One region of the Burkholderia sp. BCC1977 genome, then DNA from elsewhere that is predicted to be linked to it. Evidence: riboswitches for the same ligand, from Rfam matches in the RefSeq annotation. Region 1 holds a riboswitch; the other holds the start of a gene.
The links. A riboswitch is a leader RNA that binds a small molecule or an ion and turns the genes downstream of it on or off. The one in region 1 is predicted to bind cobalamin.
Positions count from the first base shown of each region.

Region 2: another riboswitch for cobalamin. It lies ahead of U5771_RS11265 (TonB-dependent receptor domain-containing protein); the one in region 1 lies ahead of U5771_RS10375 (HoxN/HupN/NixA family nickel/cobalt transporter).

Region 1 covers NZ_CAJPGQ010000009.1:63,185-66,602, forward strand. The annotation lists gene cobW (cobalamin biosynthesis protein CobW) at 1-701, opposite strand, end outside; gene U5771_RS10375 (HoxN/HupN/NixA family nickel/cobalt transporter) at 727-1,785, opposite strand; cobalamin riboswitch at 1,972-2,235, opposite strand; cobalamin riboswitch at 2,361-2,596, shown strand; gene cobA (uroporphyrinogen-III C-methyltransferase) at 2,766-3,418, shown strand, end outside.
Region 2 covers NZ_CAJPGQ010000010.1:80,553-83,970, reverse strand. The annotation lists gene U5771_RS11270 (LysE/ArgO family amino acid transporter) at 1-61, shown strand, start outside; gene U5771_RS11265 (TonB-dependent receptor domain-containing protein) at 180-2,108, opposite strand; cobalamin riboswitch at 2,421-2,614, opposite strand; gene U5771_RS11260 (helix-turn-helix domain-containing protein) at 2,723-3,418, opposite strand, start outside.

The DNA of each region.
Region 1 (3,418 bases):
AGCATCGCGAGGTCGAGCTCGCCGCGCGTCGCGCGCACGATCTTCACCTGCGGCGGGATTTCCTCGCGGATCGCGGCTTCGACGTCGGCGAACTGCGCGTCGGCGACGAGGTCGGCCTTGTTCACGATCACGAGATCGGCGGACGACAGCTGGTCGGCGAACAGTTCGTGCAGCGGCGACTCGTGGTCGAGGTTCGGATCGGCGCGGCGCTGCGCGTCGACGGCCTGCGGGTTCTCGGCGAACTGGCCGCTCGCGGCGGCCGGCCCGTCGACGACGGTCACGACCGCGTCGACCGTGAAGCTGTTGCGGATCGTCGGCCAGTTGAAGGCCTGCACGAGCGGCTTCGGCAGCGCGAGGCCCGACGTCTCGATCAGCACGTGATCGATGTCGGCGCGGCGCTCGACGAGCGCTTCCATCACCGGATAGAACTCCTCCTGCACGGTGCAGCACAGGCAGCCGTTCGCGAGTTCGTACAGCTGGCCCGACGCTTCGCCCTGCGCGCCCTCGGCGCCCTCTGCATCCTCGCAGCCGATGCCGCAGCCCTTGAGGATTTCGCCGTCGATGCCGAGCTCGCCGAATTCGTTGACGATCACCGCGATGCGGCGGCCTCCGGCGTGCTGCAGGATGTGACGCATCAGCGTGGTCTTGCCGCTGCCGAGAAAGCCCGTGACGATCGTGACGGGAAGCTTGCGTAGGGTCATGGTGGGTCCTGTGTCGAAAAGGGAGTCAAGCCGAGAGCGTCACGTCGATCTCGTCGTAGCGTTTGATGCGGTAGATCGCGGCCGACACGATCCAGCACGCGAGGAACAGGCCGATCACGACGTAGCCGAGCATCCCGAAATGCGATGCGACCATCGTCGAGAAATTCCACACCGGGCCGTGCAGCGAGAGTTTATCCGCGAGCAGCGCGAGCACCTCGATGCCGCCGATCAGCGCGGCAACCAGCACCGACACGAACGTGATCGTCATGTTGTAGTAGATCTTGCGGATCGGCCGCACGTACGCCCAGCGGTACGCGCCCATCATCAGGATGCCGTCGGTCGTGTCGACGAGCGTCATGCCGGCGGTGAACAGCACCGGCAGCACCATCACCGACCAGAACGACAGGCCGCCCTGCACCTGCGTGGCCGAAATGCCGAACAGCGCGATTTCGGTCGCGGTATCGAAGCCGAAGCCGAACAGGAAGCCGACCGGATACAGGTGCCAGCTGCGCGACACGAGGCGGAACAAAGGCCGGAACAGGCGGGCCAGCACGCCGCGCTGGTTCATCAGCATGTCGAGGTCGGCGTCGACGATCGGCTCGCCGCGGCGGGCTGCGCGAAAGGTCCGGTAGACGGAGATCAGGATCAGCAGGTTCGCGGCCGCGAGCACCAGCAGGAAGAACGCGGACACGCTCGTGCTGATCACGCCGCCCCAGGTCTTCATGCTCTCGAAGCGCGCGAGCGATGCCGCGGTCAGCGCGACCGCCACGGACATCACGATCACCACCGTCGAATGGCCGAGCGAGAAGAACAGGCCCGCGCCGAGCGGGCTGCGGCCCTCCTGCATCAGCTTGCGCGTGACGTTGTCGATCGCGGCGATATGGTCGGCGTCGACCGCGTGGCGCAGCCCGAACACGTAGGCGAGCAGCGCGGTACCCAGCAGCACGGGCTGGTCGCGGAACGCGACGAAGGCCCAGATCCACGCGCCGACGTTGAAGGCGGCGAGCAATGAATAGATCGCGACGATTTTGCCGCGCAGCCCGGACGGGCTGTCGTTGAACAGGCGGAAGAACGAGCCGAGCATGATGCTCCCTTGCGAACGGTCGACATGGTGAATGCCAACACGGCCGTCGTCGGCCCGGCGCGCGGCGCTGGCCGTGCTTCGCCCCCGGCCCGCGCGCGCAGCGGCTGACGGATCGGCGGAGGAAGCGGGCAACGCTCGGGCGTCCGGCGAACTGCGGCCGTGGACGATGCGCCGCCTCCCCGCGGCGCTGAACCCCAACGTTTCGGCCGGTATCCGGGCTGACGAACACGCCGCTTCGCCTTCCCGGATGCACGGCATCCAGTGGCGGTCGTCCGCATGCGGCAGGCATGCGGCGAAGCGGCGCTGCATCGCGCTGGGCGCGACGCGTTCGCTTACCGTTGCGGGGGCAGCACAGGTTGGCTCGACTGCGGCGCAGGCAGGCTCCCTGTTTCCCGTTTAACTGCGCGCGCCGGAGGAGCGCGCGCGAGCACCAAAACGCGTGCGAGTGTAGGCGGCGGTGCGGGGAGCGTCAAGGCGGAACGGGCCGGCGCGGTGCGTTCGGCCCGGCCGGGGCACCGCGCCGGGGGCGCCTGCGGCGCCCGCACGGCGGGTTCGCGCGGGCCGACCGCTGTGCTATCGTATGCGCCGCGTTCGGTGCTCGCATGCGCATTCCGCGCACGCAGTTAAACGGGAAACAGGAGGCGGAAGTCCGCCCGGCCTGTGCTGTCCCCGCAACGGTACGCCGCCCGCGCGCCGCGGTTCCCCCGCACGCGCCCAGGCCGCCCGCGATGCCACTGCCCTTCAGCGGGCGGGAAGGCTGCGGCCTGGCAAGCGGCCAGCCCGGATACCGGCCGACGCAAGGGGCGAGCCCGCTGCTCGCCGAACGCCCGATCCGCGGGGGACGGATGGGGTGCGCTTTCCGCCCGCGCTCGCGCGGGCTTCGCCCGATCCGTCATGCCTTGCCTGTCCGCCGGCCGTCGATGTGCCGCTCGCTTGCCCCTTCCCACTGCTACGACACGGTGTGCGCCGTGCCGCGTCCGATGAGCCGCGCCTGGCTCGTCGGCGCCGGCCCCGGCGACGCCGATCTGCTGACGCTGAAGGCCGTGCGCGCGATCGCCGCGGCCGACGTGCTGCTCGTCGACGATCTCGTGAACCCCGACGTATTGCGCCATGCGCGCGCCGACGCGCGCATCGAGCACGTCGGCAAGCGCGGCGGCCATGCGTCGACGCCGCAGGAAACCATCGTCGCCGCGATGCTCGCGCACCTGCGCGCGGGCCGCAGCGTCGCACGGCTCAAGGGCGGCGATCCGTTCGTGTTCGGCCGCGGCGGCGAGGAGCTGCTCGCGCTCGGCGCGGCCGGTTTCCCGGTCGAGGTCGTGAACGGCATCACGGCCGGTATCGCAGCCCCGGCCGCGCTCGGCATTCCGGTCACGCATCGCGGCGACGCGCAGGGCGTGATCTTCGTCACGGGCCACGGCGCGGGCGCCGACGAACCCGACTGGCGCGCGCTGGCCGCGACCCGGATGACGGTCGTGATCTACATGGGCATACGCCGGCTCGACGCGATCGTGGCCGCGCTGCGCGACGGCGGCGTGCCCGGCGACATGCCGTGCGCGGCGATCGAGAACGCGACGCGCGACGGGCAGCGGCACGTGCTCGCGACGCTCGACACCGTCGTCGAACGCGTGGGCGC
Region 2 (3,418 bases), on a different contig from region 1:
GATCGCGGGGTTCGGCGCGATCCAGTTGATCGCGGGCGTGCGGGGCGTCGCAGGGGCCTGACGCGTATCGCGGTGCGAGCGAACGCGCCCGCGCGCTCGCGGCCGGCGACATCCGGTACCCGCGCACCCGTTCGCATCGACACCCGCGAACATGGGCGCCGATGCACCGGCCACCCCGCTCAGAACGTATAGCTGACCTTGCCGAACGCGGTGCGGCCGAGCGTGTTGTAGCCGTATGCGGTCATGTACTGGCGGTCGAACAGGTTCGACAGCGTCGCCGACACCGTCAGGTGCGCATTGATCCTGTACGACGCGCGCAGGTTCACGCTCAGGTACGACGGCAGGTACGTCGTGTTGGCCGGGTCGTCGAACGTCGTGCCGCCGTAGCTCAGCGTCGCGCCCGTGCTCAGTGCGTGCAGATGGAATTCGTCCCACGTGTGGTCGACGTTCACGCTGACGGTCTGGCGCGGCCGGCGGTTGAGCCAGCTGTCGTTGGTCTCGTCCTGCGGATTCAGGATCCCGATCGCGACGCTCACCGGCGTCGAGGGGCCGATCGTGCCCTTGTACGACAGGTCGATGCCGCGGATATGCGCACGGCCGATGTTCATCGGCGAGAACGTCGCGGGGTTGTACGCGATCAGGTTGTTGACGCGCGTGTCGTAGATCGCGGCGCTGAACGTGCCGTACGCGGTGTTCGCGTCGAGCGCGGCCTCGACCGAATCGCTGCGTTCCGGATTCAGGTTCGGGTTGCCGTAACCGGGGTAGTACAGGTCGTTGAACGACGGCAGGCGGAACGCGTTGCCGTACGACACGCGCGCCGTATAGACCGGCGTGATCGCCCACGACAGCGCCGCGTTGCCGGTGTTCACGGCCTTCCCGGCGATGATCTCGTGACGGCCCGCGACGAACAGCGTCACGCTGCCGAGCGTCGCCGACTGATGCAGCGAGAACGCGGAATCGTTGCGCGTCGGCACGCCGTCCGGCACGTCGACCGGCAGGAACGCCTGTTCGCGCGTGAAGTCGTACGCGACCTTCGTCTCGCCCGACAGCGGCAGGCCGAACAGGTGGAAGCCGTGCTCTTGATGGGTCAGCGACGTCGACGAGCTGATGCGCTGCGAGTTGATCTGGTCGGTCGGAATCGTCGGGTCGCTCGCGTACAGGAACTGACGATCGTTCGCATAACCGAACGACTGGTCGAACTGCGTGTCGGGCGTGAGATCGAGATGGAACGCGATGCCCGTGGTCAGCTGATGATCGAGCTCGCGGTTCGCAAAGCCGGCGTTGTCATAGGACAGGTCGGAGCGGTGGTACAGCGCGAACGTCGAGATCGACCAGTTGTCGCGCGCATAGCCGAGGCGCGCGTCGAGATCCTGCGCGTGATACGGATTGCGGCCGTCTTCGTGGCCGTACGCGAACGGCCGCGTCGCGTCGATGCCGGCCGTGTTGTAGTCGTGCAGGCCGAGCGTGTAGGTGAGGCCGCCGAGCGCGGCCAGCGGCCCGGTCGACGGCACGGTGCCCGACGTGCGCAGTTGCGTGTCGAAGGTCTTGTTCGAGCCGCCGCCGAACGACACGGTGGTCTGGTTCGGCTGGCCGGCGGCGCGGCGCGTGAACAGCTGCACGACGCCGCCCATCGCGTTCGCGCCGAACGACGCGGCAGCCGGCCCCGAAATCACCTCGACGCGCTCGAACGCGTCGGTCGGCAGGTCGGCCCACGGCGCGATGCCGGTGGTCGGCGAGCCGATCCGGATGCCGTCGATGAACACCGCGACCTGGCTGGCCGACGAGCCGCGGATGCTGACCGACGCGGACGAGCCCGGGCCGCCGTTCTGCGAGACGGTCACGCCCGGCAGCGTCGCGAGCGCCTGCGTGATGCTCGGGTCGCTCGGCGACAGCCGGTCGAGATCGGCGCGCGTGAGCACCTGCGTCGTTGCATAGCGCTGGTCGAACGACTCGGGCAGGTGCCGCGTGTCGGTCACGCTGATCGTCGGGAGGTCGGCGCCGTCGGCGGGTTGGGGCGGCTGCGCGGGCGCCGTGTCGCCGGCGGCGTGGGCGATCGGGGAGAGCAGCGCCGTGGTGGCGGACGTGGCGAGAAGGTGGCGAAGATTCATGGGGCAGCGAGCGTGATGGTGTTGCAGGTACGGCGAGCGTAAGCGGGTGGCGGTGCGTACCGCCTGGTTAGGGTGGGTCTATCGCGAGGCCGGGCGGCGTGGGCGGTAGTCGCGCGGGGCGGACGACACGGCACGGCACACGCGTGCGGACACGCCGCGCGGATTGGCCGCGCAACGGCACGACGCTTCCGGCGTGGAAGCGGAGGCGGAAAGATCGGACATCTGAAGGGTCCTGAGGTCGGGCCGTCCATGCAACGGGGCGACCGCCAAAGACGGTGCTGGCGCATCGGGACACCCCGCCCGGTGCGGCTGCTTGGACCTCGGGTCGATGGCAGGTCTCCTGGCTCGCGGGTCGCTATTCGCACCGGCCTTCCCGGTTTCCCAGTGGCGTGGGGTGGTGCGGATTCGCCGCTCACAGTTGCGGGGGCAGCCGCAGATTCGAGGCGCTGCCTCTCCTGCGTTCCCTTTTGATCCCGTCTCCGGGAACCATCAGCGCGCAAGCGTAATGGCGAGCGCGCCGGCGCGTCAATTATCGAAGCGCGAAGGGATGCGAAAAAACGTCAGTGTTCGCCGCATGCTTTCCGAAACCTTTCTGGTGAAGCATTCGAACCGCTTTACGTCTGATGAAACGGGCCGTTGGCAGCACGGCAATCGCGCCGGAACCGGCTCGGCGCAATGCCCGTCCATCGCACGAACGCCCGCCTGAACGCTTCCTCGCCGGCGAACCCGAGATGCGTGGCAATCCGGGCGACCGGCCAGTCCGATTCGCGCAGGCAGCGCCGTGCGACCTCCGCGAGGCACTGCTCGCGCAACGCGTGATAGCCGCTGCCTTCGGCGGCCAGCCGCCGCCGCAACGTGGCCTCGCTGACGCCGAGCCATGCCGCGAGCTCGGCGAGCGGGGGCAGCGCCTGCTCGCGCGCGAGCGCCGCGTCGAGAAAGCCGCGCACCTGCTGCGCCCATGACACGACGGCCGGCGCCGCATCGATCAGACGAAACGGAAAATCGACGAGAAACGCGGCCAGCTCGCCCGGCTGGCGGATCACGCGGGCATCGAGCCGCGCCGCATCGAACCCGAAGCCATAGGTCTTGCGGCCGACGTCGACCGGCGCGTTGAATAGCCCGAGCAGCGGCATCGCGTCGTCGCGGCGCGGATGGCCGAGCCACACTTCGTCCGGCCGCAGCGGCTGCCCGATCAGCCAGCCGAACAACTGCAGATAGCAGAACAGCCCCGTCAGGTCGACGAGGCACGCGGCCGGGCTGCGCGTGCGGCGCAGCGAATCCATCCGGAACGTCGCGCGTCCGTCGCGTAC